One region of the Halomonas sp. NCCP-2165 genome, then DNA from elsewhere that is predicted to be linked to it. Evidence: predicted binding sites of a transcription regulator. Region 1 holds the regulator's gene; each other region holds the start of a gene.
The links. The regulator sigma-54, encoded in region 1, starts transcription at its own class of promoters, with help from an activator protein. The targets are predictions, from matches to a motif close to TGGCACNNNNNTTGCTNT.
Positions count from the first base shown of each region.

Region 2: glnA (glutamate--ammonia ligase) is a predicted target of sigma-54. The motif match lies at 5,196-5,213, and genes of this name have one in related genera.
Region 3: fliE (flagellar hook-basal body complex protein FliE) is a predicted target of sigma-54. The motif match lies at 4,376-4,393, and genes of this name have one in related genera.
Region 4: NFU04_RS05155 (nitrate reductase) is a predicted target of sigma-54. The motif match lies at 4,726-4,743, and genes of this name have one in related genera.

Region 1 is NZ_BRCY01000004.1:45,346-53,115, reverse strand. It holds gene NFU04_RS03110 (KdsC family phosphatase) at 1-487, shown strand, start outside; gene lptC (LPS export ABC transporter periplasmic protein LptC) at 474-1,052, shown strand; gene lptA (lipopolysaccharide transport periplasmic protein LptA) at 1,087-1,599, shown strand; gene lptB (LPS export ABC transporter ATP-binding protein) at 1,608-2,333, shown strand; gene NFU04_RS03090 (RNA polymerase factor sigma-54) at 2,685-4,097, shown strand; gene hpf (ribosome hibernation-promoting factor, HPF/YfiA family) at 4,262-4,570, shown strand; gene ptsN (PTS IIA-like nitrogen regulatory protein PtsN) at 4,577-5,065, shown strand; gene rapZ (RNase adapter RapZ) at 5,104-6,027, shown strand; gene NFU04_RS03070 (HPr family phosphocarrier protein) at 6,014-6,283, shown strand; gene pmbA (metalloprotease PmbA) at 6,414-7,754, opposite strand.
Region 2 is NZ_BRCY01000018.1:6,148-13,917, reverse strand. It holds gene glnG (nitrogen regulation protein NR(I)) at 79-1,488, opposite strand; gene glnL (nitrogen regulation protein NR(II)) at 1,520-2,548, opposite strand; gene NFU04_RS10610 (DUF4124 domain-containing protein) at 2,992-3,534, opposite strand; gene glnA (glutamate--ammonia ligase) at 3,658-5,064, opposite strand; gene NFU04_RS10600 (hypothetical protein) at 5,547-6,077, shown strand; gene typA (translational GTPase TypA) at 6,197-7,770, shown strand, end outside.
Region 3 is NZ_BRCY01000029.1:1,947-9,716, forward strand. It holds gene fliI (flagellar protein export ATPase FliI) at 1-653, opposite strand, end outside; gene fliH (flagellar assembly protein FliH) at 658-1,386, opposite strand; gene fliG (flagellar motor switch protein FliG) at 1,379-2,389, opposite strand; gene fliF (flagellar basal-body MS-ring/collar protein FliF) at 2,382-4,130, opposite strand; gene fliE (flagellar hook-basal body complex protein FliE) at 4,398-4,715, shown strand; gene NFU04_RS13520 (flagellar protein FlaG) at 4,746-5,102, opposite strand; gene NFU04_RS13525 (motility protein A) at 5,215-6,084, shown strand; gene NFU04_RS13530 (OmpA/MotB family protein) at 6,074-7,036, shown strand; gene NFU04_RS13535 (sensor domain-containing diguanylate cyclase) at 7,329-7,770, shown strand, end outside.
Region 4 is NZ_BRCY01000006.1:122,516-130,285, forward strand. It holds gene nirB (nitrite reductase large subunit NirB) at 1-1,149, opposite strand, end outside; gene NFU04_RS05140 (NAD(P)/FAD-dependent oxidoreductase) at 1,151-2,434, opposite strand; gene NFU04_RS05145 (CmpA/NrtA family ABC transporter substrate-binding protein) at 2,635-3,681, opposite strand; gene NFU04_RS05150 (ANTAR domain-containing response regulator) at 3,678-4,277, opposite strand; gene NFU04_RS05155 (nitrate reductase) at 4,871-7,603, shown strand; gene cobA (uroporphyrinogen-III C-methyltransferase) at 7,591-7,770, shown strand, end outside.

The DNA.
Region 1 (7,770 bases):
CGTCTTCACCGATGGGCGCCTCTACTTCCAGGCCGATGGCGTGGAGATCAAGGCCTTCCACACCCAGGATGGCCAGGGCATCAAGCTGCTGCGCCGCGCCGGGGTGGAAGTCGCCCTGATCACCGGCCGCGACTCCCCCATGGTCAGTCGCCGCGCCGCGGCCCTGGGCATTGCCCATGTCTACCAGGGCCGCGAGGACAAGCTCGCCGCCCTCGCCCAACTCGCCGAGCGCCTCGAGCTGGAGTGGGAGACCATCGCCTACGCCGGCGATGACCTGCCGGACCTGGCGGCGATTCGTCGGGCCGGGCTCGGCATCAGCGTGCCCAATGCCCCCGCCTATATCCGCAGCCAGGCCGACTGGGTCACCGAACGCAGCGGCGGCCATGGCGCCGTGCGCGAGATCTGCGACACCCTGCTGGAGGCGCAGGGTCACTGGGGCGCGGTAATCGACACCTACCTGCACGGCCAGGGCCATGACGACCGCTGAGCGCCTGGCCACGCCGCTGGTCCGCCGCCTGGCCCTGCTGCTCCTGCTGCTGGCCCTGGGCGGCGTGCTGGTGCTGCTCACCGACCGGCAGCCGACGCCGCCGGGCCCCGTGCCCCAGGACGAGGCCGGCGAACCCGACTACTACCTGGAGCAGGCGGAACTCGTACGCTACGACGCCGAGGGCCTGGCCTATCAGCGCCTGAACAGCCCGCGCCTGGTGCATACGCCCCACGACGACGTACTGCGCGCCGAGGCCCCCCGAGCCGAACTCCTCGACAACGCCGGACGACGCTGGACCGTGCGAGGCGAACAGGGCACCCTGGCGGATCAGCGCTTGACGCTGAGCGGCGACGCCAGGCTCAATGCGCCTGATGCCGGCTGGCGGCTCGATACCCAGGAGCTGCACCTGAACACCCGCACCGGCCATGCCTGGAGTGACGTGCCCGCGCGCTTCGACGCCCCGCCACAGCGCGTCGAGGCCGAGCGTTTCGAGGCCTGGCTCGAGGACGAGCGCCTGCACCTGGAAGGCCGGGTACGCGGCCACCATCCGCCGGCCCGGCAGTGAGCGATGCCCCTGCCGCTTCCATGAGGACCCCATCATGAGTTACCCCCCCCGCCAGCGCCTGATCGGCTGGCTCGCCGCCGGCCTGCTGGGCCTGACCCTGACCGCCCCCGTCCTGGCTCAGCAGAACGAGCCCATCGAAGTGGAGGCCGACCGCCTGGAACTGGACGACCGCGCCGGTACCGCCGTCTACAGCGGTGAGGTGGAGATTCGCCAGGGCAGCCTGCACCTGACCGGCGCCCGGGTCGAGATTCAGCGCAACGACGCCGGCGAGGTGTCGCGACTCACCGCCACCGGCGAGCGCGCCTACCTGGAGCAGACCCCCGCCGACGGCGAGCGGGTCCAGGGCTGGGGCCGCACCATCGTCTACCATGCCGCCGAGCGACGGGTGGAGCTGATCGACCGCGCCGAACTGCACCGCGGCGCCGACACCTTCAACGGCGCCTATGTGGAGTATCTGATCGACCGCCGCCTAGTGGAGGCCCGGGCCGACGCCGAGGGCACCGAGCGCCAGCGAGTCCGCATGACCCTCACCCCGGAACAGCAGTAAGGGCCGCCATGAAGACCCTGACCGCCAGTCACCTGGCCAAGAGCTACAAGCGCCGCCGCGTGGTTCACGATATCAGCCTCGCCATCGAGCAGGGCAGCGTGGTGGGCCTGCTCGGCCCCAATGGCGCCGGCAAGACCACCTCCTTCTACATGATCGTCGGCCTGGTGCGCGCCGACGCGGGCCGGGTGGCCATCGACGACCGGGACCTCTCCGCGGCGGCCATGCATGAACGCGCCCGGGCCGGCATCGGCTACCTGCCCCAGGAGGCGTCGATCTTCCGCAAGCTGTCGGTGGCCGACAATATCCTGGCCATCCTCGAGACCCGCCAGGACCTGGATCGCGCCGGTCGTCAGGCGCGCCTGGAGGCCCTGCTCAACGACTTTCATATCACCCATATCCGCGACAACCTGGGGATGAGCCTCTCCGGGGGCGAGCGGCGCCGGGTGGAGATCGCCCGGGCGCTGGCCACCGAGCCCACCTTTATCCTCCTCGATGAACCCTTCGCCGGCGTCGATCCCATCTCGGTGGGCGAGATCAAGGGCATCATCCGTGCCCTCAAGGCGCGGGATATCGGCGTGCTGATCACCGACCACAACGTGCGCGAGACCCTGGATATCTGCGACCGCGCCTATATCGTCGGCGACGGCCAGATCATCGCCGAGGGCGATGCCGAGGCGATCCTCGCCAACCGCCGGGTGCGTGAGGTCTATCTGGGCGAGGATTTCCGCCTCTAGGCTATGCCCGAAAACTGGCTGCGCTCGGCCATACGGCGTTAAAAATCGGCTCGTGCGCGAGTCCGATCAAAGTACTCATTTACACCGCGTAAACTCGTACGCGAGCCCGGTCCGTCTTTTCGCCGATTTTTGCCTTGTCTGACCTTCGCTCGCCGACTTTTCAGACAAAGCCTGCGAAACCACGGGGAATCGCCGCTGCCAATTCGCTGAAAGTCTTAGCCACGAGATCGATTTGGCATATTCATTGCGGCTGGCATATAACTTGCTACGAAGTCATGCCCAATGGGCTTGCACAGGCACCGGCGGCGGGCTACCGTGTCTCCCACCTTTGTCGCGGAACCCTAGCTCACCATGGCAATGAAACCCTCGTTGCAGCTCAGGGTCGGCACACAGCTGACCATGACCCCACAACTGCAGCAAGCCATCGCCCTGCTGCAGCTCTCCACCCTCGACCTGCGCCAGGAGATCCAGCAGGCCCTGGAGTCCAATCCCATGCTGGAACTGGACGAGGCCTACGGCGAACTGGCGGTGGAGGCGCCCAAGGAGGACGACTGGTCCGAGGCGATTCCCGAGCAACTGGCGGTGGACAGCGACTGGTCCGACACCTATCAGGACATGGCCCCCAGCGGTGGCGGCGAGGCGCCGGACTTCGAGCGCAATGCCGATGTTCCCAGCCTGCGCGATCACCTGACCTGGCAGCTGGCCATGACCGACCTGACCGCGCCCCGTGAGCGGGCCATCGCCGAGAGCCTGATCGATGCCGTGGATGCCAACGGCTACCTGACCCTGCCCCTGGAGGAGATCACCGAGGGGCTGCGCCAGCAGGACCTCGCCGGCCTCAAGGTCGGCGACGTGGAGGCGCTGCTGATGCGCCTGCAGCAGTTCGAGCCCACCGGGGTCTTCGCCCGCGACCTGCGCGAGTGCCTGCTGCTGCAACTCGGCGCCCTCCCCGACGACACCCCCCTGCTGCCCCAGGCCAAGCGCCTGGTGCGCCAGTTCCTCGAGGCCCTGGCGGGGGACGATCGCAAGCTGCTCAAGCGCCGCCTGCGCCTCGAGGACGACCAGCTGGATACGCTGATCCAGCTGGTCCGGAGCCTCGACCCGCGCCCCGGCCAGGCCTATGCCGAGGGCGGCAGCGACTATGTAATCCCCGACCTGATCGCCCGCCATGACCGCGATGGCTGGCGGATCGAGCTCAATCCCGAGGCGCTGCCGCGGATGCGCATCCAGCCCGACTATGCGGCGCTGATCCGCCGCGCCGACAAGAGCGACGACAACACCTTCATGAAGCAGCACCTGCAGGAGGCACGCTGGCTGCTCAAGAGCCTCTCCAGCCGCAATGACACCCTGCTGCGGGTGGGCCAGGAGATCATGACCCGCCAGCTCGACTTCCTCGAGCGAGGCGAAGAGGCCATGAAGCCCCTGGTGCTCGCGGATATCGCCCAGACGGTGGAGATGCATGAATCGACCATCTCCCGGGTCACCACCCAGAAGTACATCCACACCCCCCGCGGGGTCTTCGAGCTCAAGTACTTCTTCTCCAGCCAGGTGGGGGGCGGCGAGGGCGACGCCCACTCCAGCACCGCCATTCGCGCCCGGCTCAAGAAGCTGATTGGCGAGGAGCCGCCGCGCAAGCCACTCTCCGACAGCAAGCTGGTGAGCCTGCTCGCCGAGGATGGCATTCAGGTGGCGCGGCGCACCGTGGCCAAGTATCGCGAGGCCATGGGCATCCCCCCCTCCAGCGAGCGCAAGCGTCTCTCCTGACCGGCAACGCCTTCGTCGATTCTCGGAAAAACCATTTATCCCATTGATCTCAATGGGATAAAAATCCGATAAGGCTTGCGTTGGAAATCCCCGACGCCAAGGGGTTTGCAGGGGCGAAAAAAGGGTTACAATCGAGATGACACCCGCAGGAAGAGGAGCGTGCCATGCAAGTCAATATCACCGGCCATCACGTCGAATTGACCGATGCACTGCGTGACTATGTGAACGAGAAGCTCGCACGACTGGAGCGGCATTACGACAATATCACCACGGCACAGTTCACCCTGTCCGTCGAGAAAGAACGCCAGCAAGCCGCTTGCGTACTCCACGCTGCCGGTGCCGATCTGCACGCCGAAGCCCAGGATGGCGACATGTATGCCGCTATCGATGCGCTCGCCGACAAGCTCGACCGCCAACTGGTGAAACACAAGGAAAAGGCTCAGGCCCGCGCCCAGGGCGCCGGTGCCCGCTAACCCTCCATGACTCTGCAATCCATCCTTCCCCCCGAGCGGGCGCTGTTCGATGTCCCCGGGGGGAGCAAGAAACGGGTGCTGGAATTCTTCAGCACCTTTATCGCTCAGAACACCCCCAGCCTCGATAGCCAGGAAGTCTTCAGCCGACTGATCGGTCGCGAGCGCCTGGGCAGTACCGGCATCGGCCATGGCGTCGCGATCCCCCATGCCCGTAACGCCCACTGCAAGGCGCCCCTGGCCGGCTTCCTCAAGCTCGCCGAGCCGGTGGACTTCGATGCGGTGGACGGCGAGCCCGTCGACCTGGTGTTCGTGCTGCTGGTGCCGGAAGAGGCCGACGATACCCACCTGGCCCTGCTGGCTCAGGTGGCCGGCATCATGAACGATGCCGAGACCCGTCAACGGCTGCGCAAGAGCGACAGCCAACGCCAGCTTTACGATACCCTGATCGAGGCCATCGAGCGCCACGCCGAGGCCGGCCCCCCCGCCTCGCCCTGAGTGCTTGGCGCCACCCCTCAGGCAGCCAGGAGGCTCCCATGCAACTGGTGATCATCAGCGGCCGCTCCGGGTCGGGGAAATCGATCGCCCTTCAGGCCCTGGAAGACCTGGGCTTCTATGCCATCGATAACCTGCCGGCCATGCTGCTGGGCTCCCTGGTCGACGAGCTGCAGGCCGACGACGCCCACTACGACGCCATCGCGGTCAGCATCGACGCCCGCAACCTGCCCGGCGCCCTGCGGCGCTTCCCGCAGCTGCTCGATGAGGTCCGCCAGCGTGGCATCCAGGCCCAGATCGTCTACCTGACCGCCGATGCCCGAATCCTGCTGGAGCGCTACTCCCATACCCGGCGTCGCCACCCGCTGACCCGCAACAGCCAGATGACCCTGGCCGAGGCCATCGAGCGGGAGGAGCAGGCGCTGGGGGAGATCCGCGACCTGGCCGACCTGGTGGTGGACACCTCGCGGCTGTCGCTGCATGACCTGCGCTCGCGGATCACCGAACAGGTGGCGGGCCACCAGGCCGGCCAGTTGACCCTGACCCTGGAGTCCTTCGGCTTCAAGCGCGGGGTGCCCCTGGATGCCGATACCGTCTTCGACGCTCGCTGCCTGCCCAACCCCTACTGGGATCCGCGCCTGAGGGACGCCAACGGCCGCGACACCCCGGTGATCGACTTCCTGGAGAGCTACCCGGAGGTGGCGGCCATGGCCGCGGATATCCAGCAATGGCTGGAGCGCTGGCTGCCCGCCTACCAGGCCAGCCGGCGCAGCTATGTGACGGTGGCCATCGGCTGCACCGGCGGCCAGCACCGCTCGGTCTACCTGGCCGAGCGCCTGGCCCGCCACTTCGCCGCCGACTATCCGGGGTTGCGCCTTCGCCATCGGGAACTGGGCATTCACACCGACCTGGGAGAGCAAGATGCCAGCCCCCTGCAAGGAAGCTCGAGGCATGCCGAGCCGTGAGCTGACCCTGATCAACAAGCGCGGCCTCCACGCCCGCGCCGCCACCCGCCTGGTACAGTGCTGCCAGGGCCATGACGCCCGCGTCACCGTGTCCCACCAGGGGCGCGACGCCGACGCCGCCAATATCATGGCCCTGCTGATGCTGGCCGCCCCCTGCGGCAGCCGGCTCACCGTCAGCGCCGAGGGCAGTGACGCCGAGGCGGTCCTCGACGCCCTGACGGCGCTGGTCGAGGCTCGCTTCGACGAAGGGGAATAGCTCCCGGCTTCGCCGGAGCTGGAAGCTGGAAGCTGGAAGCTGGAAGCTGGAAGCTGGAAGGCAGCCTAATGTGAATCGCCCCCATGGCAAGCCATGGGGGCGATTTTCCTTTCGCGTCACGCGCCCGGCGTCAGCTTCCGGCGATGGTCATATCGTCGATCAGCCAGCTACCGGTATGGATGCTGCCGCGGGTATCGATGTCTTCGCCGACGCCGGCCAGGTTGGCGAACATCTGCCCCAGGTTGCCGGCGATGGTGAACTCCTCCACCGGGTACTGGATCTCGCCGTTCTCCACCCAGAAGCCCGCCGCGCCCCGCGAGTAGTCCCCGGTCACGCCATTGACCCCTTGGCCCATCAGCTCGGTGACCAGGACGCCGCGACCCATCTGCCGGAGCAGGGCCTCGCGGCTGGCCAGGGGCGCCTGGAGGCGCACGTTGCGGGCACCGCCGGCGTTGCCGGTGCTCTCCATGCCCAGCCGCCGGGCGCTGTAGGCGGAGAGCATATAGCTGGCCAGGCGGCCGCCGTCGATAAAGGTGTTGTCGCGGGTATAGACGCCGTCGTTGTCGAAGGGGGCGCTGGCCATGGCACCACGCTCCAGGGGCCGCTCCACCAGCGAGAACCACTCCGGGAAGAGCGGCTCGCCGAGGCGGTCGCAGAGGAAGGAGGCCTGGCGATAGAGTGCCCCACCGGCGATGGCGCCGAGGAAGTGCCCCACCAGGCCCGCGGCCTGGGTGGGGTCGAAGAGCACCGGGAAGCGCCCGGTGGCGGGACGCCGGGCGCCCAGCCGACGCAGGGTACGCTCGGCGGCGCTGGCCCCCACCGCCTCGGCGGAGCGCAACTGCCGCGGGTCGCGCACGCTGCTGTAGTCGTAGTCGCGCTGCATGCCCTGGGCATCCTCGGCGATCAGCATGCATGAGAGCGAGTGCCGGCTGCCCCGCTGGCTGCCCAGGAAGCCATGGCTATTGCCGTAGACCCGCACCCCCTCGCCGCTGGAGAGGCTGGCGCCGTCGGAGTTGCTGATGCCCTCGACGCCGCGCCCGGCGGCCTCGCAGGCCAGGGCCAGGCCGATGGCGGCATCGGTGGTCAGTGCCCAGGGATGATGCACCTCCAGGTCCGGAAGCTCGCGAGCCATCAGTTCCGCCGGCGCCAGGCCCGCGGCCGGGTCCTCGCCGGTATGGCGGGCGATGGCCAGGGCCTTCTCCACCGCCGCGCTCACCGAGGCCTCGCCGGTATCCGAGGAAGAAGCGCTGCCCTTGCGGCTTCCCACATAGACGGTGATCGCGAAGCCCTGATCCCGGGAGAGCTCGACGCTCTCCACCTCGCCCAGGCGCACGCTGACGCCGATCCCCTGGTCGACGCTGGCGCCTACCTCGCAGGCGTCGGCGCCCAGCCGCTCGGCCTGCGCCAGGGCGGCCGCTACCCGCGACTCCAGCAACGCCTGCTGGGCGGCGGCATCGAAAGCCTGTGTCATCTGATTCTCCCTCTGA
Region 2 (7,770 bases), on a different contig from region 1:
GGAAGCCTCCATTGTGCACCCGGGCCGGCCCGGCGGGAAGTCAGGGCTCTCCTATTGCCGTGGCATCCCGGCCGTCGCTTAATCGTCCGCCAGCGCCGGCAGCAGGGTCTTTAATTTCCGCGTCAGGGTATTGCGTCCCCAGCCCAGCAGCTCGGCGGCCTCGCCTTTCCTGCCACCGGTATGCCTGAGGGCGGTCTCGATCAGGATCTTCTCGAAATCCGGGACGGCTTCCTCCAGCAGATGGGTGTGCCCCGCGGCCAGGGCCCGGTCGGCCCAGTCGCGGAAGGCGGCTCGCCAGTCGCCGGGGCTGACCTCGCCGGCCTCGCGTTGACGCAGCTCCGGAGGCAGGTCGTCCACCAGCACCTCGCGCCCCGAGGCCATCACCGTCAGCCAGCGGCAGGTGTTCTCCAGCTGGCGCACGTTACCCGGCCAGGGCAGGCGCGTCAGGTGCTCCTCGGCCTCCCGGGTCAGCACCTTGATCTCGGTGTCCAGCTCCTTGGCCGCCTCGGCCAGGAAGTGTCGCGCCAGGCGCGGGATATCCTCGCGGCGCTCGGCGAGCCGCGGCAGGTGTACCCGGATGACGTTGAGGCGGTGGAAGAGGTCCTCCCGGAAGCGCCCGTCCTCCACCAGCCGTTCCAGGTGCTGGTGGGTGGCGGCGATGATCCGCACGTCCACCTTCACCGGGGTATGGCCGCCGACCCGATAGAACTCGCCGTCGGCCAGCACCCGCAGCAGCCGGGTCTGGGTGTCCGGCGGCATATCGCCGATCTCGTCGAGGAAGAGGGTGCCGCCGTCGGCCTGCTCGAAGCGCCCGCGGCGCTGGGCAGAGGCCCCGGTAAAGGCGCCCTTCTCGTGGCCGAACAGCTCCGACTCCATCAGGTCCTTGGGAATCGCCGCCATGTTCAGGGCGATAAAGGGATGGCTGGCCCGGGGGCTGTGCTGGTGCAGGGCCTGGGCCACCCGCTCCTTGCCGGTCCCCGACTCGCCGTTGATCAGCACGGTGATATGCGACTGGGAGAGCCGGCCGATGGCCCGGAACACCTCCTGCATGGCCGGCGCCTCGCCGATGATCTCGGCGGTGAGCCCCTCCGGCACCGCCGCCGGGGACTGGCGCTCCCGGGCATGGGCCACGGCACGGCGCACCAGGGCCAGGGCCTCGTCCACGTCGAAGGGCTTGGGCAGATACTCGAAGGCGCCGCCCTGGTAGGAGGCCACGGCGCTGTCCAGATCCGAATGGGCGGTCATCACGATCACCGGCAGGTCCGGATGGCTTTCGCGTACCCGGGCCATCAGGTCCAGGCCATCCAGCCCCGGCATGCGAATATCGGTGAGCAGTACCTCCGGCGGGTTCGCCAGGACCCGCTCCAGGGCCCGGTCGGCCCGCTCGAAGCACTCCACCTGGAGATCGGGCTGTGCCAGGGCACGCTCCAGCACCCAGCGAATGGCGCGGTCGTCGTCGACGATCACGATGCGAGCGGCGTCGGTCATCAGTCTCTCCTGGATTGGGAAAAGGGGAACATCAGCTGGCCTCCAGCGGAATCAGCAGACGGAACTCGGTATGGCCCGGGGTCGAGTCGCACTCAATCAGGCCCTGGTGCTGGTGGAGGATCGACTGGGCGATGGAGAGCCCCAGGCCACTGCCACTGGCCCGCCCCGAGACCATCGGATAGAAGAGGGTCTCCTGCAGCACCTCGGGGATTCCCGGGCCGTTGTCGATCACCGCCACCTCGCAGACCAGACGGTGGCGTTCGGCACCCAGGGTGAACTGGCGCCGCGCCCGGGTGCGCAGCATCAGGCGCGGCGCAGGGATGGCGTGCTCCTCCAGGGCCTGGACGGCGTTGCGGGCCACATTGAGCACCGCCTGGATCAGCTGCGCCTCCTCCCCCGAGAGCTCCGGCAGGCTGGGGTCATAGTCGCGCGCCACCTCGATATCCGGGTGTTCGGCCAGCACCAGGCTGCGCACCCGCTCGAGCACCTGGTGAATATTCAGCGGCGCCGGCTCGCGCAGCTGGTTGGGGCCCAGCATGCGATCCACCAGGTCGCGCAGGCGATCCACCTCCTCGACGATGATATGGGTGAACTCGGCGAGTTGAGGATCGGGCAGGTCCCGCTCCAGCAACTGGGCGGCACCGCGAATGCCTCCCAGGGGGTTCTTGACCTCGTGAGCCAGGCCCCGGGAGAGCACCTTGATCGCCTCCTGGCGGGCGATCAACGCCTCCTCCCGGGAGATGCGCAACAGGCGGTCCCGCGGCTCGATCTCCAGCAGCAGCTCGTCCTCGGACAGCGGCGTGACGGTGAAATCCACCGTCACCGGCTCCTGCCCCGGCAAGGGCAGGCTCGCCTCGCGCTGGGTATAGGGGTGAAACTCGCGGCGCGCCTTGGTCAGCACCTCGGCCACCGACTCCAGGCTCTCCAGGCGCGTGCCGCGCACCCGCCCCAGGCTGACCGCCAGCAACGACTCGGCGGCGGGGTTCATCCAGCGAAGGTGCAGCGCACCATCGAGGAGCAGCACCGCCGTGGACAGGTGTTCGAGTAAGCGTTGATACATGGGGCATCCCGATGGCAACGGAGTAAGGGCCGATCGTTCCGGCGACTCCCCTTGCACTTGCAAGAAGCGCGCCAGCACGCGGCGGCGGAAAACTCGGGGCTGCCGGCAAGGGTCGCGCCCGTTCACGCACCATTTTAGTGCATCACGGGAGGGCGAGGCGCGATAAGCAGGCGAGGGAGCCGCGATGTGGCTCAGCGGTGATCGCGATGACGCCAGCGACGCCGCGGCTCATGGGCGGGGGCGTTGCGCCGCAGGCCGGGCCAGGGCTCGCCGGGGCGATACTCCAGGGCGCTGCGCTGACGCAGCTGGCGGGCATGATCGAAGGCATCGAAACCGCGCTCCGGCGTGCGCGGCGGCTCGACATGACGGTGGCGCGAGTGGTCTCGGCAGGGCGGCGTCGCGGCGTCGAAGCAGGGAAAACGGAAGCCGCGCCGGCCGATGAGCTAATCGCCCCGCGCCTGCACGCTCACGGTGATCGGCGGGCTACGGTGGCGCACCCGGCCGGCGCCATCCAGCAGCTCCGCCTGCAGGGTGCGCTGCCCCGGCGCGAGGCGCGGCACGATAAAGGCGCGGGTGTGCATCGCCGACTGACTCAGTTGCCCATCCACCAGCAGGCGCACCCGATGGTCCTCCCTCAGCCCCGGCTCGATGGCCAGCTCCACGGTGAGGTTCTGGGAGCGGGCCTGGCTCAGCGTCATGGCGTCACGAGGGTTCATGATGCGGAAGGTGGAGTAGGGCATAAAGGGCGAGGCCAGGGAGCCCGTCGCCGGCCGCCGCGGCGCCGGAGCCGGCGACGCGGCGGGCACCGGGTCCAGGGTCCGCGAGGGCACCACGGTCAGCGGCGCCACCTCCACGGGCTCGCCCCGCTCGGGGTTGTCGGTAAAGATCACGTTGCCCTGGGCATCGACACTGCGATAGACGGTGTCGGCCCCGGCCAGGGGGACCAGGCAACAGCTCACCAGCAAGCAGAGTAGGCGGAGTTTCACGAGCGACCCCCTAATGCGGAGCGGCGGAAGGAGAGATGAGATGCATCGTTAGATAGTGTAAGACAAAAAGGGGTTCCGCCGACGGCGGAACCCCTTGCACAGCCAACGCTAAGGGCGTGGCGCTTAGCAGCTGTAGTACATGTCGAACTCGATCGGGTGTGTGGTCATGCGGATGCGCTCCACGTCTTCCATCTTCAGTTCGATATAGGCATCGATCATGTCGTCGGTGAAGACGCCGCCCTCGGTGAGGAAGGCACGGTCGGCGTCCAGGGCGTCCAGGGCCTGATCCAGGCTGTTGGCCACGGTGGGGATGGACTTGCCCTCTTCCGGCGGCAGGTCATAGAGGTTCTTGTCCATGGCGTCGCCGGGGTGGATCTTGTTCTTGATGCCGTCGATCCCCGCCATCAGCATCGCCGCGAAGCACAGGTAGGGGTTGGCGGTCGGGTCGGGGAAACGGGCCTCGACGCGCTTGCCCTTGGGGCTGGCGGTGTAGGGGATACGAATGGAGGCGGAGCGGTTGCGGGCGCTGTAGGCCAGCATCACCGGCGCCTCGAAGCCCGGCACCAGACGCTTGTAGGAGTTGGTGGAGGCGTTGGTGAAGGCGTTCAGGGCCCGGGCGTGCTTGATGATGCCGCCGATGTAGTAGAGGGCCATCTCGGAGAGGCCCGCGTACTGGTCGCCGGCGAACTGGTTCTGGCCATCCTTCCAGAAGGACTGGTGGACGTGCATGCCGGAACCGTTGTCACCCACCAGCGGCTTGGGCATGAAGGTGGCGGTCTTGCCGTAGGCGTGAGCCACGTTGTGGATCACGTACTTCATTTCCTGAACTTCGTCGGCCTTCTTCACCAGGGTGTTGAACTTGACGCCGATCTCGTTCTGGCCGGCGTTGGCCACCTCGTGGTGGTGCACCTCGACGCTCTGGCCGATGGCCTCCAGGGTGTTGCACATGGCGCCACGGATATCGTGGAAGCTGTCCACCGGGGGTACCGGGAAGTAGCCGCCCTTGACCCGCGGACGGTGCGCCAGGTTGCCGCCCTCGACCTGACGGTCGGTGGCCCAGGCCCCCTCTTCGGAGGTGATCTTGTACATGGCGCCTTCGATATCGGCCTTCCAGTGCACCTCGTCGAAGATGAAGAACTCCGGCTCCGGGCCGAAGAAGGCGGTGTCGCCCAGGCCGGTGGACTGCAGGTAGGCCTCGGCGCGCTTGGCGATGGAGCGCGGATCCCGCTCGTAGCCCTGCATGGTGGCCGGCTCGATGATATCGCAGCGCAGCACCAGGGTGGCGTCTTCGGTGAAGGGGTCGAGGAAGGCGGTGCCATCTTCCGGGCGCAGGATCATGTCGGACTCGTTGATGCCCTTCCAGCCGGAGATGGAGGAACCATCGAACATCTGGCCGTTTTCGAAGAACTCCTCATCCACGTCACGGGCGGGGATGGTGACATGCTGCTCCTTGCCGCGGGTATCGGTGAAACGCAGGTCCACCCACTTGACGTCATGCTCTTCGATCAGGGCGAGGGTCTTCTCGGCCATGGTGTCCTCCAGTCGTGAACGTATGGCTAGTGTTATCTGGCTAGCGTATCCAGCGTCGTTTGTAGCATGTCATGGGCACCCTGCCCACGACCGCCGCCACCAGAAACGCGCTCCGTGGCTTTGTACTCGATAATGCAGGCGGCGTGCCAAAATGCAGCAAGGCGCTCGCCAATCAAGGTAATCATCTGAATTAAAAAGAAATAATCCTTGCGCCATGGTGGCGCACGAGTCGTGACCCTCCTCCCGGATGGCCGCCGCCGCCCCGAAAGGCGCCATCAAGGTGCAAGAAAACCGCCACATGCACCATAGTAGTGCATTTGCCGCCCGAGGCCTTCCCGCATCCGATTCGCCGCCGCTCATTGATACCTGGAGCAACCTATTACTACAATTTGTTACCAACCTTGAGGCCGGCGCTCCTGGGTCACCGGAATTTCCGGTGTCGTGTCCCACGCCGAGACCGACCCCGCGGCGGAGGGCTGCCCGTGGTGCATCGCACCTGCATCATTATCGACGCTTGCCTGATGGCCACCTGGCTGCCCCGTCAGCTGCCGGGCCTGCGCCATTTGCGCCGCCATCATGCCGGTCAGCTCGATATCCATGTGGTCAGCGAGTCGTATCAACCCCGCCTGCAGGCCCTGAGTCGGCGCTTCGGCCTGACCCTGGAGGTGGTGCCCGAGCCTACTGCCGGGGCCCGGAGCAACCGCCTGGTTCAGGGCACCCAGGGCGAGCTGCTGATCTTCCCCTCGCCCCAATACGGCCTGCCGCCCCAGTGGCTGTCGCGACTGACCTCCGGCGCCGATGACTGGGATGCCCTGCTCTTCACCCCGCCCCAGCGCGCCTGGCGACCCTGGCAGCGCCTGTGGCGAACGCCGGCCACCGGGACCCTCTGCGTGCGCCGCGACTGGTTCGAACGCCTGGGCGGCTTCGACCCCAGCCTGGATCGCCAGGCCCACCAGGACCTCCTGGCCCGCCTGCGCGCTTGTCATGCCCGCATCCGCACCCTCTCCGGCTGATTCCCGCGCCGCCAAGCCCTTGATCTACCGTTTCCACGCAGATTTCTCGGTGTCAGTGCTGGTAGCCGCCGCGGCCCGGAGACTATAATGCGGCCCAATTTTCGCAGCAGGATCCCGTCGTGATCGAGAATCTTCGCAACATCGCCATCATCGCTCACGTCGACCATGGCAAGACCACCCTGGTCGACAAACTCCTCCAGCAGTCCGGCACCCTGGACCGCAAGGCCGAGGGGCAGGAGCGCATCATGGACTCCAACGACCAGGAGAAGGAACGCGGCATCACCATCCTGGCCAAGAACACGGCGATCCGCTGGCAGGACGGCAATGGCCGCGACTACCACATCAACATCGTCGACACCCCGGGACACGCCGACTTCGGCGGCGAGGTGGAGCGGGTGATGTCCATGGTCGACTCGGTGCTGCTGCTGGTGGACGCCGTCGACGGCCCCATGCCGCAGACCCGCTTCGTGACCCAGAAGGCCTTCGATCAGGGCCTCAAGCCGATCGTGGTGGTCAACAAGATCGACCGCCCCGGCGCACGTCCCGACTGGGTCATCGACCAGATCTTCGATCTCTTCGATAACCTGGGCGCCTCCGACGAGCAGCTCGACTTCCCGATCATCTACTGCTCGGCCCTCAACGGCATCGCCGGCATGGAGCCGGAGGCGCTGGCCGAGGACATGAACCCCATGTTCCAGGCCATCGTCGATATCGTCGAGCCGCCCAAGGTGGAAATCGACGGCCCCTTCCAGATGCAGATCTCGGCACTGGACTACAACAGCTACGTGGGCGTCATCGGCCTGGGCCGCATCAAGCGCGGCGCCATCTCCCCCAACCAGCAGATCACCGTGATCGGCACCGACGGCAAGACCCGCAAGGGCAAGATCGGTCAGGTGATGACCCACCTGGGGCTGGAGCGGGTGCAGACCGAGCAGGCCACCGCCGGCGACATCATCTGCATCACCGGCATCGATGACCTGGCCATCTCCGACACCCTCTGCGACCCGATCGCCGTCGAGGCGCTGCCGCCGCTGTCGGTGGACGAGCCCACCGTCTCCATGACCTTCCAGGTCAACGACTCGCCGATGGCCGGCCGTGACGGCAAGTACGTCACCAGCCGCAACATCAAGGATCGCCTCGATCAGGAGCTGATCCACAACGTGGCGCTGCGCGTCGAACAGGGCGAGAGCCCGGAGAAGTTCATCGTCTCCGGCCGCGGCGAGCTGCACCTCTCGGTGCTAATCGAGACCATGCGCCGCGAGGGCTTCGAGCTGGCCGTGGGCCGTCCCGAGGTGATCATCAAGGAGATCGACGGGATCAAGCAGGAGCCCTACGAAGAGGTGATCATCGACTGCGAGGAGCAGCATCAGGGCGCCATCATGGAGGAGCTCGGCTACCGCAAGGGCGAGCTGACCAACATGAACCCGGACGGCAAGGGTCGGGTGCGTCTCGACTTCCTGATCCCGGCGCGCGGCCTGATCGGCTTCCGCGGCCAGTTCATGACCCTCACCTCGGGCACCGGCATCCTCACCAGCCGCTTCGACCACTATGGCGCGCTCAAGCCGGATGCCGCCATCGAGCGTCGCAACGGCGTGCTGGTCTCCATGGTCGACGGCAAGGCCCTGGCCTACGCCCTCTACGCCCTGCAGGATCGCGGCAAGCTGATCATCGATCACGGCACCGAGGTCTACGA
Region 3 (7,770 bases), on a different contig from region 1:
ATGAAGTCCTGTACCTCGCGGCCCCGCTCGCCGATCAGTCCCACCACGATGACATCGGCGCGGGTGAAGCGGGCCATCATCCCCAGCAGCACCGACTTGCCGACGCCGGAGCCGGCGAACAGGCCCATGCGCTGGCCGCGGCCGACGCTGAGCAGGGCGTTGATGGCGCGGATGCCCACGTCGATCTGCTCCTCGATGGGCGCCCGGGACAGCGGGTTGAGGGGCGGCGTGGCCAGGGGCGCATGGGGCGCCTCGGCCAGCGGTTCGCCGCCGTCCAGGGGGCGGCCGTTGCCGTCCACCACCCGGCCCAGCAGTGCCTCGCCCAGGGGGAAGCGCCGCGCGCTCTGGGCGCCCTCACCGAGGGGAAGCACCCGGGCGCCGGGGGTCAGGCCGCTGATCGGCTCCAGCGGCATCAGGAACAGCTGGTCGCCGGAGAAGCCCACCACCTCCGCCTCGGCGAAGCTCTCGGCCAGCTCGATACGGCAGGCGCTGCCCAGGGGCACCTTGAGGCCCACCGCCTCCAGCACCATGCCGGTGGCGCGGGTGATGCGCCCGCTGACCCGGTAGGCGGGCAGCGCCTCGACCCGGCGCCGGGCCCGTCCCAGGGCCTGGCACCAGTGGCGCCGATGGGGGTTGCTAACGGCCTCGACCATGGCGTCAGTCTCCGCCGGGCGCGGCGGCGCGGTGACGCAGGCGTTCGGTGACCGTCTCCCAGCGCCGTTCCCAGGTGGCATCCAGCTCGCCGCTGGCGCTGGTGACCCGGCAGCCGCCCCGGGAGAGGGCGTCGTCGGGTTGCAGCTTCCAGCCTAGGGCGACGAGTTCCTCGCCCAGTACCGGCGTCACCAGGGCCAGGTCGTCGGGATGCAGCCAGAGCCGGGTGCCGCCATTCAGCGGCGGCTCCACGTGCAGCAGCTCGCGCACCAGGTCGACGATCTGCTCGGGGCGTGCCACCAGGGCCTCCCCGGCCAACTGGCGGCCGGTGGCCAGGGCCAGGGCCACCAGCTCCTCGGCCACCTGGTCGTCGAGACCGTCCAGGGCCTCGCGAAAGCTCGCCGCCAGCGACCGCAGCGGGGTCAGTGTCTCCTCCAGGCGCTGTTGCAGCTCCGCCTCGGCGGCGGCGCGCCCCTCGGCGAGTCCCTGGGCATGGCCCTCTTCCTGGCCGCTGGCCAGGCCCGCCCGATAGCCCTCTTCGCGGGCCGCCTGGCGTACCTGCTCGCGCAGCCGGGCCAGCTCCTCGTCACGGCGCCGGCTGGCCTGGCGCTGGGCCTCGCGGCGGCGCCGCTCGCGCTCCGCCGGGCCGGGCCCGGCGGCATCGCTGCCCAGCTCCTCCATCTGCCAGCGGCGCCAGCTGTCGTCCTGGGCGTCGAGGCGACGGGACTCAGACATAGGTATCGTCTCCGCCGCTCAGCACGATCTCGCCGCCGTCCGCCAGGCGGCGCACCACCTGCAGGATCGTCTTCTGCTCGGCCTCCACCTGGGAGAGGCGGATCGGGCCGCGGGCCTCCATGTCCTCGCGAAGCAGCTGGGAGGCGCGCTGGGACATGTTGCGGGTGAACTTGTCCACCAGCTCCGCGGCGGAGCCCTTGAGGGCCACCACCAGGGCGTTGGTGTCGATCTCCTTGAGCAGCAACTGGATGGAGCGGTCGTCCAGGTCGAGCAGGTTCTCGAAGACGAACATCTCGTCGAGGATCTTCTGGGCCAGGTCCTCGCTGTGGGCGCGAATGGTCTCCACCGCCACCTCTTCCTGACTGGTGTTCATCAGGTTGAGGATCTCGGCGGCGGTCTTCACGCCGCCCATCTTGCTGCGCTTGAGGTTCTGGCCGTCGAGCATGCTGCCGAGCACTTCGGTGAGCTCCTGCAGGGCCGCGGGCTGCACGCCGCTGAAGGTGGCGATCCGCAGCACCACGTCGTTGCGCAGCTTGTCGTCGAACAGCTCCAGCACGTCGGCGGCCTGGTGGCGCTCCAGGTGAACCAGGATGGTGGCGATGATCTGCGGGTGCTCTTCGCGGATCAGCTCGGCCACCATCGAGGGCTCCATCAGGTTGAGGGAGTCGATGCCGGAGTTGGTGTTGTGGGCCTCGAGGATATCCTCGATCAGGCTGGAGGCGCGTTCGCCGCCCAGCGCCTTGGTCAGCACCGAGCGGATATAGTCGCTGGAGTTGATGTTCAGCGCCGAGAGCTCCTCGCTGTCGCGGAAGAAGTGCTCCAGCACCCGGCGCATGTCGTTATGCGAGACCTGGTTGAGGCGCGCCATCTCCTGGCTGACCTCCTGGATCTCCTGGGGGCCCATGAACTTCAGCACCTCGGCGGCGCTGTCCTCGTCCAGGGCCAGCAGCAGGATGGCGCTGCGGCGCACGCCGCTCATCTCGGTGCTCGTGGCATTACTCATCGTCGTTCACCCAGCTGCTGAGGATCATGGCGACCAGGCGCGGATCCTCCTGTGCCAGTTCACGCAGATCGTTGAGATTCTGCTCGTAGGCGCCGGCCTTGCGGCGGCGCTTCTGTTCGCGTCCCTCGCGGCCGCCCTCGTCGGCTTCACCGCGGGCCTCGCCCTCGGCCGGCTCGTTGCCGGCGTCGTCCTCGTCGCCGATGCTGGCGAGCAGCTGGCCGGAGGCGCCGGCGGGCACGGCGATGGGCGCCGGCGTCTCGGTGTAGCGCTTGATCAGCGGGCGCAGCACCAGCCAATAGAGCAGCAGGGCGGCCAGCAGCACCAGCACATAGCGGGCGATGCCGAAGATCAGCCCCTGGAGCTCCGGGTCCTGCCACCAGGCGAGCTCCGCGGCGGGATCCTCGGTCGGGGTAAAGGGGCTGTTGACCACCTCCAGGGCATCGCCGCGGGCGGGGGAGAAGCCCATGGCCTGGCGGGTCAGGCGCTGGATCTGGTCGAGCTCCTCGTCGCTGAGGGGCAGGGCCGTCGGCTCCCCCGCTTCGTCGAGGCCGTCGCGATAGTTGACCACCACCGCCACCGAGAGGCGCTCCACCCGGCCCCGTTCGTGCTGGATATGGGCGACGTTGCGATCCACTTCGTAGTTGATCACCCGGTCCTGGCTCAGGCGGGCGTTGGCGGCCTCGCCCTGGGTCTCCTCGTCCTCGGCGACCTCCTCCCCATCCGCGTCTTCCTCGGGCGGGTTATTGATCGGCGCGGGGGCCACCCCCGGCGGGGTATTGGTCAGGGCGCCGGGGATGCCCCGGGCCAGGTCGTCGCTGCCTCGATAGTCGGCGCTGTGCTGCAGGCTGCGCACGGCGGCCCGTTGCGGGTCCTGATTGGGCGCGTAGCGCTCGGCGGTCTCCTCGCGGCGGGTGAAATCCACCTCGGCGGTGACCTGGGCACGCACATTGGCCCGCCCCAGCACCGGGATCAGGATGTTCTCGATACGCCGCTGGTAGGAGCGCTCCACCTCTTGCACATAGTCGAGCTGGGTGCCGTCCAGGTCGCGGCCCGGGCCGCCGGGCTGGGAGAGCAGGCGACCGTTATGGTCCACCACGGTGACGTCTTCGGTGGCCAGTTCCGGCACGCTGCTGGAGACCATATGGGCGATGGCCATCACCTGCCCCTCGCCGAGGGTGCGCCCGCCGTGGAGGGTGAGGATCACCGAGGCGGTGGCGGGCTCGCGCTCGCGGACGAACACCGACTCCTTGGCCAGGGCCAGATGCACCCGGGCCCGGGAGACCGGGCCCAGGGATTCGATGGAGCGGGACAGCTCGCCCTCCAGGCTGCGCTGGAAGTTGATCTGCTCGGCGAACTGGCTGATGCCGAAGGCCTGGCTATCCATCAGCTCGAAGCCGACGTTGCCGCCCTGGGGCAGGCCCTGTTCGGCCAGCTGCAGGCGCAGGGTGTGGACCTGGTCGCCGGGCACCAGCAGGGCCTGGCCGCCCTGACTCAGCTGATAGGGCACACCGCGACTATCCAGTTCGCCGATGATACGCCCGCCGTCGGCCTCGTTGAGGTTGCTGTAGAGGACCCGGTAGTCGGGGCTACGGGCCCAGAGCATCAGGGCCACGACGATGGCCACCACGGCTGCGCCGGCCAACAGCAGGGGCAGCAGGGGGTTGCCGCGCAGCTGGCGTAGCAGGCGCCGCTGCAGGGACTCCTGGGGCGCCTCGCCGCGGGCGGTGGTCCCTTCGCTCATGCGTGCCTCCCGGCGTCAGCGGGGGAGCACGGCGACCAGGCAGTCAGGGCCATGGTGAGTAGCAGAGGGGCATGGGGCATGGTGATATCCATTCATCGCGGTTTGCCGCCCCGGGTGACCGGGCGGAACTGTGATGACCGCCATTATCGGCGTGCCTCACCAGCCCAAAGGTGGGAATAGTCGGGTTTTTCAGTCGCATTTGCCGGCTTGGTCCGAGGGAAGAGGCTGCTAGCCTCCTCTCAGCGTGTCACAGGAGCCGATTTGCCCATGTCCACCCCCGCGATCCATGCCGCCCTGCAACAGATGCAGGGCCTGGCCAGCCAGGCCGCCAATACCGCGCCGAACGCCAGCGCCGCGGCCCAGGGGGGCTTCGCCGCCGAGCTGGCCCATTCCATCCAGCGCATCAATCGCCTGCAGCAGACCGCCAATGCCCAGGTCACGGCCTTCCAGGCCGGCGACCCGGACGTGGCGCTCAACGACGTCATGGTCGATATGCAGAAGGCCAGCGTGGCCTTCCAGATGGGCCTGCAGGTACGCAACCGCCTGGTCAGCGCCTACCGGGACGTGATGAATATGCAGGTCTGATGCGCTCGTGGCCGGTGGTCTGCGAGGGGCTCAGGCCTCGAGGGAGATCAGTCGGCCGCGCATCTCGTCGAGGCGCTCGGCGATGGCCAGGAGCTCTTCGGTGGGGATCTGGCGGATCAGCTCGCCGCTGTCGCGATCGACGATGCGCGTGATGGTGCGGTTACCGGTGTCGGCGAGTTCGAACTCGATGCCATGCTGGCGCATCACCTCGTTGACGCGCTGCAGGGGTTCCACCAGGTCGCCCTCGGCGGGTGGCTCGGCCTCGGCGAGCTGGCCGCCGGCGGTGGGCAGGTGGGCCAGCAGGGTCTCGACCCGCTGGCGCGGGGTCAGGTCATTGAGCGGTGAGCCGGGGGCATGGGCACTGACATCCGCTATCGGGTGACTCATGGTGAAATCCCTCACAGTGGTGGTTGACGTCTTGTTTTTCTTTTCGAATCTATCGGCCGGCGGCGGGGGAACTTTAGCCCTGGCTAATGGTGGCCAAGCGAGAGCCTGAATCATGAATCCCTCCACCCTGATCGGAATCGTCGCCAGCGTCCTGATGCTGGCCAGCGTGGTGCTGTGGAGCGCCGACAGCGCCACCGCCTTCCTCAACCTGCCGGGGCTGGCCATCGTGGTCATCGGCACCCTGGCGGCCACCTTTATCAGCTATCCGCTGCGTGAGGTGGTGCGGGTGGTGCGCCTGGTGGGCCTGGTGTTTCGCCGCGAGAATCACCACGAGCGCGAAGACATCGACGTGCTGGTGGCCCTGGCGCGGCTGTGGTTCAAGGGCGACGTGCGGGCGGTGGAGCGGCGCCTGGAGACCTGCCCCAACCCCTTCCTGCGCACCGGGGTGCAACTGGTGATCGATCACACCGCCGACGAGGAGATCCATGATCTGCTGCGCTGGCGTATCGCCCGGCTCAAGGCCCGGGAGCGGGCCGAGGCGCAGATCTTCCGCACCATGGCCCTCTATGCCCCGGCCTTCGGCATGATCGGCACCCTGGTGGGACTGGTGAACATGCTGGGGGTGATCGAGGCCGGCGAGCTGACGGTGATCGGCGAGCGCATGGCGGTGGCCCTGCTGACCACCTTCTACGGCATCGTGCTGGCCAACCTGGTGCTGAAGCCCATCGCCGTCAAGCTGGAGCGGCGCACCGAGCAGCGCCTGATCGCCATGAACATGATCCTCGAGGGGATCTCGCTGATGTCGCGGCGCCGCCTGCCCTCGGTGATCGAGGAGAGTCTCAATTCCTTTATCGCCCATCACCACGACGAACTGCGCGACGGCCGGGGGCAGGAGGGCGATGCCCCGGCGCCCCGCTGGCGGCTGCGCCGGCGGGCGGCCGCCGCGACCGACGACGAGCGCGGGGCCTCCCATGCCGGCTAGGGATCGCCATCGTCACGACGCCCTCTTCGAGGAGCTCGAGCCCGAGGAGGGGCAGGCGGGCTGGATGCTCAGCTATATCGACATGATGACGCTGCTGGTGGCGCTGTTCGCGCTGCTGCTGTCGCTGGCCTCAGTGTGGCGCGGTCCCGCCGAGGCCAGTCCCGCCGAGGGCGGCGCGCCGCCCGCCGAGCTCTCCTTCTTCGCCCTGGCGGCGGCGCTGGAGGTGGCCGCGGGGCCGCGGGTGCCGGCGCCGCCGCGCCCGCACGGCCGGGATCCTCTCGACCTACCGCGGCCCATCGACTGGACGCCGCCGCGTCCCGCCGCGCCGGCGCCGGCCCTGGTGGTGGCCAGCGTGCCCTTCGCCATGCCGCAGGCGGCGCCGGCGCGGCCGGCCCTGGCCCTCCACGAGGAGCTCGACCCCGAGGCCTGGGACGACCTGACCCTGGTGGTCACCGAGCGGGCGCCGAGCAATACCCGGCGCCTCGATGCCGAGGCCCTGGCCGCCGCCGAGGGGCTCCAGGCCGGAGTGAGCGCTCGCCTCGACGAGGCCCGCGCGCTGCCCAGCCTGGAGGGGGTGGAGATCTCGCCGGTGGCGGAGGGGCTCAACCTGCGCATTCAGGATCGGCTGCTCTTCGACAGCGCCACCGCCGAGCTGAGCGAGGCCGGGCGCGAGCTGATCGCGCGCCTGGTGGCGATCATCCAGCGCTACGAGGGCACCGTCTCGGTGGAGGGACACTCCGACGACCGGCCCATCTTCACCGACCGCTTCCCCTCCAACTGGGAGCTCTCCTCGGCCCGGGCCATCGCCATCCTGCGCCAGCTGGAGGGCGCCGGCGTCGCGACCTCGCGGCTGCGCGCCGTCGGCTACGGGGCGACCCGCCCCCTGGCCGATAACGCCAGCGCCGAGGGCCGCGCCGCCAACCGCCGGGTGGAAGTGATCGTTCACTTATAAGCCGTCGTGACCCGTCGAGGCTGGCCCTTCCAATATGCAAGCGCGGATGCCGGCGGAGCCGAGCCCCCGTCACCCCGCGATAAGCGCATTCCCCCTTTGTTGATCTGCATCAACCCGCATCGGCGATAACTCGCCTACTTTCGTTATTTCGAATGTTTCCTCGACCCAGGGAAGACCTTGTCCAGGAGGGCTGGCCGCTGATAGGCGGTATCCGCCCCAAGCGAGCGATCTGCGCTTAGGATGGATCGTGTCCTGGAGCCCGGCACAATAACAACTAGGGAGTTTTCAGCAGATGCAGGAGCCTATTCGGGGATTGGAGTGCCCGCCAAGCGACCGGCTCGACCCGTTCGCGACCACCGGTGTCGACTGCCGCCTGCTGGCCGTGGCCATCGAGCAGAGCCCGGTGGCCACGGCGATCACCGACGCCGAGGGGCGCTTCGAATTCGTCAATCGGCGCTTTATCGCGGTCACCGGCTACCGCCGGGACGAGTTGCTGGGCCAGACGCCGGCGCTGATCAAGTCGGGGCATACCCCGCTGGCGGTCTACCAGTCGCTGTGGCGTACCCTCGAGGCCGGCGAGGTGTGGCGCGGCGAACTGCTCAACCGCAAGAAGAGCGGCGAGCTCTACTGGGAGGCGGAGATCATCACCCCGGTGCGCGATGAAGTCAGCGGTGCGGTGCGCTATGTGGTGGTCAAGGAGGACATCACCCAGCGCAAGCGCCACGAGAGCGAGC
Region 4 (7,770 bases), on a different contig from region 1:
GCCGTTGTCGCCCACCAGCATGGCGCCGAGCAGTCTCTTGCCGTCGCCGGAGACCACCAGCTTGCGGTACTCCTGCTTGATCTCGTCCAGGTAGCGGAACATCCGCGCGCCGGGGTGCTGGGTGCCGTGGGCGTCGCCGATGGCGCCCACGTCGACGCCGAGCAGCTTGAGCTTGGTGCTCATATCGGCGCCGCGGAAGGTCTCGGCCTCGCGGTCGAGGACGTCGGCCATCAGGGTGTCGGCGGCGGCCCGGGCCATCTGGTAGCCGGGGGCCACCAGGCCGAAGATGCTCTGGTTCCACAGCGCCACCTCGCCGACCGCCAGGATCATGGGGTCGCTGGTCAGGCAGCGGTCGTCGATCACCACGCCGCCGCGCTCGCCGAGTTCCAGGGCGCTGTCGCGGGCCAGCGCGTCCCGGGGGCGAATGCCGGCGGAGAAGACGATCAGGTCGGCCTCCAGCACCTTGTCGTCCTGGAATACCATGCGATGGCGGCCGGCCTCGCCGTCCTCGATGCGCTGGGTGGCGCGCTCGGTGAGCACCTGCACGCCCAGCGCCTCGATCTTCTCGCGCAGCAGTTCGCCGCCCTCGGCATCCACCTGCATGGGCATCAGCCGCGGGGCGAATTCCACCACGGCGGTATCGAGATTCAGGCCACGCAGGGCGTTGGCCGCCTCCAGGCCCAGCAGGCCGCCGCCCACCACCACGCCGGTGGCGGCGTTCTCGGCGGCGGCGCGGATGGCGTCCAGGTCATCCAGGGTGCGGTAGACCAGGCAGCCCTCCCGGTCGTTGCCGGGAATCGGCGGCACGAAGGGATAGGAGCCGGTGGCCAGCACCAGGCGGTCGTAGGGATAGCGGCCCCGGGGGGTGACCACCTCGCCCGCGTCGCGGTCGATGGCGGTGACGGCCTCGTCGAGGCGCAGTTCGATGCCGTGCTCGGCGTAGTAGTCGGCGGTGGACAGCGCCAGCGATTCGGCGTCGCGGCCGGCGAAGTACTCGGAGAGGTGGACCCGGTCGTAGGCGAGATGACGCTCCTCGCCGAAGACGGTGATCCGGTAGCGCCGATGGGCGCCGCGCTCGATGAGCTGCTCGACCAGGTGGTGGCCGACCATGCCGTTACCGATGATGATCAATGGCTGTTGCGTGGACATCTTAGGCGGCCTCCTTCACGGGGCGGGACGTTGAAGCGGATAAGGGGGTGTCGAGCAGGGCGTCGGCATCGGCCGCGCCCAGCAGCAGGGCCGGGCGGCAGGCGCCGAGGTCGCGGCCGGTCTGGGCCTGGGCGAAGTACCAGGGGCCCATGGCGGTATCGCCATAGAGCACCGCGCCCTCCAGGCGGCCGTCGCGCAGCAGCAGCCGGCGGTAGTCGCCCTGGTCGGGGTCCTGGTAGACCAGCACCTCGTGGTCGTCGTCGGGATCAATGGGGCCGAAGGCGTAGAGGGAGATGCCGCTGACCTTGAGCTTGGTGGCGGTCTCGGCCTCCCGGTAGCCTGGCGTTGGCTCGCCGGACAGGCGCGCGGCCAGTACCTCCACCTGGCGCCAGATCGGCTCCACCAGGCCGTAGGTGTGGCCGGCGAACTCGCAGCATTCGCCGAGGGCGTGGATATGCGGGTCGGAGCTGGTGAGGCCGTCGTCGACCCGGATGGCGCGGCCCATGGCCAGGCCGGCGGCCTCGCCCAGTTGGGTATTGGGGGCGATGCCGGCGGCGATCACCACGCAGTCGGCGGGCAGCCGGCGCCCGTCCTCCAGGTGCGCCGCCGCCACCCGGCCGCGGCCGTCGTCCTCCAGTCGTGCCAGGCGCGCGCCGGTATGGATCGCGAGGCCGCGGCCGCGAAGTGCTGCCTCCAGCAGGGCGGCGGCGGTGGCGTCGAGCTGGCGATTCATCAGCCGGCCGGCGCGCTGCAGCACGCCGACCCGGGCGCCGCGCTTGCGCATGCCCTCGGCGGCTTCCAGGCCCAGCAGGCCGCCCCCCACCACCAGGGTCTCGGCGCCGGCCTCGGCGGCGGCCATCAGCGCCTCGGCGTCGTTGAGGTCGCGGAAGCCGTGGACCCCCGCCAGCTCGATGCCGGGCACCGCCGGCATGGCCGGCCGCGAGCCGGTGGCCAGCACCAGGCGGCCATAGTCGAGGGTGCGTCCCGCGTCGGTGGTCAGGCGCCGGGCCCGGCGGTCGATATCGGTGACCCGCTCGCCGAGGAGCAGCTCGATGCCCTGGTCGGCATACCAGGCCGCGTCGCGCAGGGTCAGGGCGTCGCGGGCCATCTCGCCGGCAAGCCAGGGGGAAAGCAGGATGCGGTTGTAGGCCGGGGCGGCCTCCTCGCCCAGCACGATGATGCGTGTCGGCCGATCGGCCCGCTGGAGCAGGGCCTCCACCAGCCGATGGCCGGCCATGCCGTTGCCGATGATCACCAGGGGCTCGTCCGGGGTGAGTTGAGGCATGGGGAGCGTCTCCTGTCGTGGCGAAAACCAAAAACGGCGCCTTCCTCTGGCCCGTAGGCCAGGGGAAGACGCCGTTGTCTGAATCCTGTCGAGGCGATCGCCGTTGATGCCCCGTACTGATCAAGGACTTTCAAGAACCCGGCCAGAATGCCGGGGTAAGTCGATTTTTTCTGTGATTACATAGGGTTGTAATATCTCCGTCAGGGGGTGGCATGGCCGGCGCCTGCACCCGCCTGGTGCAGGGCCGCGTCATAATGCACGGGGTCATGGCAGGCCCGCAGGCCGGCCAGGCCCAGGCGCCGCCCCTCCCGGCGTAGGGCCTGGTCCAGGTGCTCGGCGACGCCGGCGGCGGCCTGGGGATCGGGGCGCAGGCTGCCGGCGAGGCGCTGACGCATCGGTGCCTCGTTGAGGGCCAGCCGCGACAGGTGGGCCACCGAGCGATCCAGGTAGGGGGGCAGGGCCAGCCACTCCAGGGCACGGCGGGCGTGGCCGGGGTCCGCCGCCAGCCAGTCGCTGGCCCGCTGCAGGGCGACGATCAGTCGCGCCAGGGTGGCCGGATAGTCGCGCGCCCAGGAGCGGGTCACCCCAAGCACCTTCTCCGGGGCTTCCGGCCAGAGCTGGGCGCCGGTGGCGACGATGCGCCCCGCGCCCCGGTGCTTGGCCAGGCTGCCCCAGGGCTCGCCGGCGCAGTAGCCGTCGATCTCCCCGGCTTCCATGGCCTCCACCATGCGCGGCGGCGGCAGCACCACCAGCTCGACGTCGCGCTGCGGGTCGAGGCCGCCCAGGTCGAGCCAGTGGCGCAGCTGATAGTGCTGGCAGGAGTAGGGGTAGACCATGGCCAGCCGCGGCGGGCGGGGCAGCGTCGGCAGAACCGCGGCCAGGGCCCGGGCGCCGCGGGCCGGGTCCACCGCCAGGTGGGCGTGGCTGGCCTCGGCGAGGCGTTCGGCGAGCACCAGGGCATTGCCGTTGCGGGACAGGGTCACCGGGGCCAGGGTCTCGCAGGGGGCCCGGCCCAGCCCCAGGCTCATGGCCAGCGGCATCGGGGCGAGCATCTGGGCGCCGTCCAGCAGGCCGGCGGCCACCCTGTCGCGCAGGGTCGACCAGGTGTTCTGGCGGGCCAGGGTCACGTCCAGGCCCTGGTCGGCGAAGAAGCCGGCCTCCCGGGCGATCACCAGCAGGGCCGAATCCAGCAGCGGCACGAAGCCCAGGGTCAGGTCGGGACGTTCGGCATCCGGTAGGCGGGTCATAGGCCGTTCTCCAGGCGTTCGAGGATATCGATGACGTTGTCGGCCACCTGGGCGATGCGCTGGCCGCGATCCATGGCCAGCTTGCGCAGCATGCGGTAGGCCTGCTCCTCGTCGGTGTTCTGATGCTTCATCAGCAGCCCCTTGGCGCGCTCGATGCGCTTGCGTTCGCTGAGCTGGCTGCGGGTCTTGTCCAGCTCGCGGCGCAGCGACTGGAAGGCATCGAAGCGGGCGATGGCCACCTCGATGATCGGCTTGACCCGGCCGGGCACCAGGCCGTCCACCACGTAGGCGCTGACCCCGACCTTGAGGGCGGCCTGCAGGGTGTCCGGGTCGTGTTGATCGGCGAAGAAGACCACCGGGCGGGGGTTCTCGCGATTGAGCAGTGCCATGCTGTCCAGGGTGTCCCGGTCCGGGGACTCCATGTCGATGATCACCACATCGGGGGCATGGCGGACCACCATCTCGTTGAGGCTGGCGGGGCTGGTCAGGCGGCAGATCACCTGGTGCCCCTCGTGGGTCAGAGCCTCCTCGACCATGGCGGCGCGCACCACTTCGTCGTCGACCAGCAATATCTTCAGGGACGTGGGTGGGGACATAACGGGACTCGCGGGAAGATCAGGTCTTATAGCCCTGCAATAAGCGTTCCAGCTCGCCGGGGATCGGATCAGGGCACCCAGGGCTATCGCAGTCGCGTGCACTCTGTAGGAGGCCCGGGGCTACCCTGGGGGCAGGTCGTCGCGGGGCGCTGTAAACCCCTCCCTGGGCGCTACTTTTGCCATCCCTGGCAAAAAACACCCGCTCCATCCTGCCCCCAGCGCCCCTCGTCATTCCGATGGCGATAGCCCTGGAAGTGGGCCGACTTGTTTGCTGCCTGGCGAAGGCCTGCACCGCCATGGGGTGGCCGGGATTGCGTCGATAGGGTGCAGTCGCGTCTCGAGGCGCCTTGTGATGGTGCGTGGGGGCGCGGTCGGGGTAACCCGGGGGCCTGGTCGTTCGCCAAGATACTCAGGCTAGTCAAATGGTTAGATATGTTTTCCGGGCATATGGCATACGCCTTGCTTACCAGGAAGTAACCCGGGACCAATGGCGGTCCTGTCGATATCAGCAGTTCAGCGAACACGACGATGGCGTCCTGCTCACGGCCTAGCGGCCGAGGGAGGGCGCCATCGTCGTTTCAAGAGGCAACCCTATGCATCAGGCGCGAACCACCTGCCCCTATTGTGGCGTCGGCTGCGGCGTACTGGCGGAGCTGGAGGACGAGCGGATCGTCGGCGTCAGCGGCGACAGCGAGCACCCGGCCAACTATGGCCGCCTCTGCGTCAAGGGCTCGGCCCTCCACGAGACCCTCGGTCACCGGGGCCGACTGACCCGGCCCCGGGTCGACGGCGTCGAGGTGGACTGGGAGACGGCGCTGTCCGCCGTGGCCGAGCGCCTGGCGGCGACCCGAAGCGAGCACGGCGACGGCGCGGTGGCGGCCTACCTTTCCGGCCAACTGCTCACCGAGGACTATTACGTGGCCAACAAGCTCTTCAAGGGCTTCCTCGGTACCCCGCACCTGGATACCAACTCGCGGCTGTGCATGGCCTCGGCGGTGGCCGCCTACAAGCGCAGCCTGGGTGCCGACGCCGTGCCCTGCAGCTATGAGGACCTGGAGGAGGCCGAGCTGGTGGTGCTGGTGGGCTCCAACCTGGCCTGGAACCACCCGGTGCTCTATCAGCGGCTCAAGGTGGCCAAGACCCGCAACCCGTTGATGCGGGTGGTGGTGATCGATCCCCGGGTCACCGACAGCTGCGAGATCGCCGACCTCTACCTGGGCCTCAGGCCCGGCAGCGACGCCCGGCTGTTCAATGGGCTGCTGGCCTGGATGGCCGACAAGGGCCGGCTCGACCGGGTCTACCTGGAGCGGCACACCCAGGGCCTCGAGGAGGCGCTGGCCGCGGCCCGGGAGGAAGATGCCTCGGTGGCCGCCGTGGCCGCCGACTGCGATCTCGACCCGGAGCGCCTGGAGACCTTCTACTACTGGTTCGCCAGCCAGTTGCACGTGGTGACCCTCTACTCCCAGGGCATCAACCAGTCCTCCAGCGGCACCGACAAGTGCAACGCCATCATCAATTGCCACCTGGCCGGCGGCAAGCTCGGCCTGCCCGGGGCCGGGCCCTTCTCGATCACCGGCCAGCCCAACGCCATGGGCGGCCGCGAGGTGGGCGGCCTGGCCAACCAGCTGGCCGCCCATATGGACTACCACACCCCGGGCGCGATCGAGCGGGTGACCCGCTTCTGGGCCACCGAGTCGCTGACCCCGAGCCTGCCGGAGGGGCCCGGGCACAAGGCGGTGGAACTCTTCGAGGCGATCGAGCGGGGCGAGGTCCGGGCGCTATGGATCATGGCCACCAACCCGGCGGTCAGCCTGCCCCGGGCCGACCGGGTACGGGCGGCGCTGGAGACGTGCCCGCTGGTGATCGTCTCCGAGTGCATGGCCGACACCGACCTGCTGGCCTATGCGGATATCGTGCTGCCGGCCTCGAGCTGGTCGGAGAAGAACGGCACCGTGACCAACTCCGAGCGGCGCATCTCCCGTCAGCGCGGCCTGCTGCCGCCGCCGGGGGAGGCGAAGCACGACTGGTGGATCATCACCCAGGTGGCCCGGCGGCTGGGCTATGGCGAGGCCTTCGACTACGCGCATCCGTGTGAGATCTTCGACGAGCATGCCCGGCTCTCCGGCGTCGAGAACCTGCCCGGAACCCCGGGCGAGCGGCTGTTCGATATCTCCGGCCTGGCGGGGCTCGATCGCGCCGCCTATGACGCCCTGGCACCCATCCAGTGGCCGGTCAACGCCGCCGCGCCCCGGGGCACCGCGCGGCTCTTCGAGGACGGCCGCTTCGCCACCCCGGATGGCCTGGCCCGGCTGATTGCGGTGCGCCCGCGGGCTCCGCAGCAGGCGCTCTCCGAGGCGCGGCCGCTGCGCCTCAACACCGGGCGTATCCGTGACCAGTGGCACACCATGACCCGCACCGCCCGGGCGCCGCGGCTGATGAATCACCGCGCCGAGCCCTTTATCGAGATCACCCCCGAGGATGCCCTGGCGCTGGGCGTCGGCGACCAGCAACTGGCCCGGCTGCGTGGTGCCGGCGGCGACTACCTCGGCCGGGTGCGGCTCACCAGGGGGCAGCGCCGGGGCGAGGTGTTCGTGCCCATGCACTGGAGCGACCGCTTCAGCGGGAGCGCGCGCATGGGCAGCCTGCTGGAGGCCCACCTCGACCCGCTCTCCGGCCAGCCCGAGTCCAAGCATGGCGCCGTGGCGCTGACGCCGCTGCCCATCGCCTGGGAGGCGACCCTGCTGGTGGCCGATGGCCTCCCTGTCACGCCCGACTGGTGTACGGAGGCCGCCTACTGGGCGCGAATCCCCCTGGCCCATGGCCAGCGCTGGCAACTGGCCGGCAGGCCTGAGCAGGCCGATCGCGACTGGCTGGCCTGGCTCGCGGGCCACCTGCCGGTGGCTCCGACGCTGTGGCTCGACGATCCCGCCGGCGGGCGATTGCGTGCCGCCGGCATCGAGGACGGTCGCCTGCGCTGGTGGCTGATGGTGGGCCCCCCGGCGGAGTCGCCGGGGCTGGCCTGGCTCGATGAACGCCTCGCCGAGGCCGCCCGGGGCGAGGCCCTGTCGGCCGAGCGCCGGCGCCGCCTGCTGGCCGGCTGCGACGACGGCGCCGCCGACAGCGGCCCGGTGGTGTGCAGCTGCCATCAGGTGGGCCAGAAGGCCATCGTCGCGGCGATCCGCGGCGGCGAGGCCAGCGTCGAGGCGCTGGGTGCCCGCCTGGCCTGCGGCACCCAGTGCGGCAGTTGCATCCCCGAACTCAAGTCCCTGATCGAAGCGCACCGCGAGACGCGTGCCGAAGAGGAGAGCACCCCATGCGAACCCTGACCCCGAACAGCAAGGCCCGACTGGCATGGGATGCCCTGCTGGCACCGCTTCGCGGCCTGGCCCGGCGCATCGCCGACACGACCGCCTGGCGAACCGATGGCGTGGACCAGCGGAAGGGCACGGCCCTGGGCGGCGACTGCCGCCCCGGCAGCGTCTACCTGGTGGGG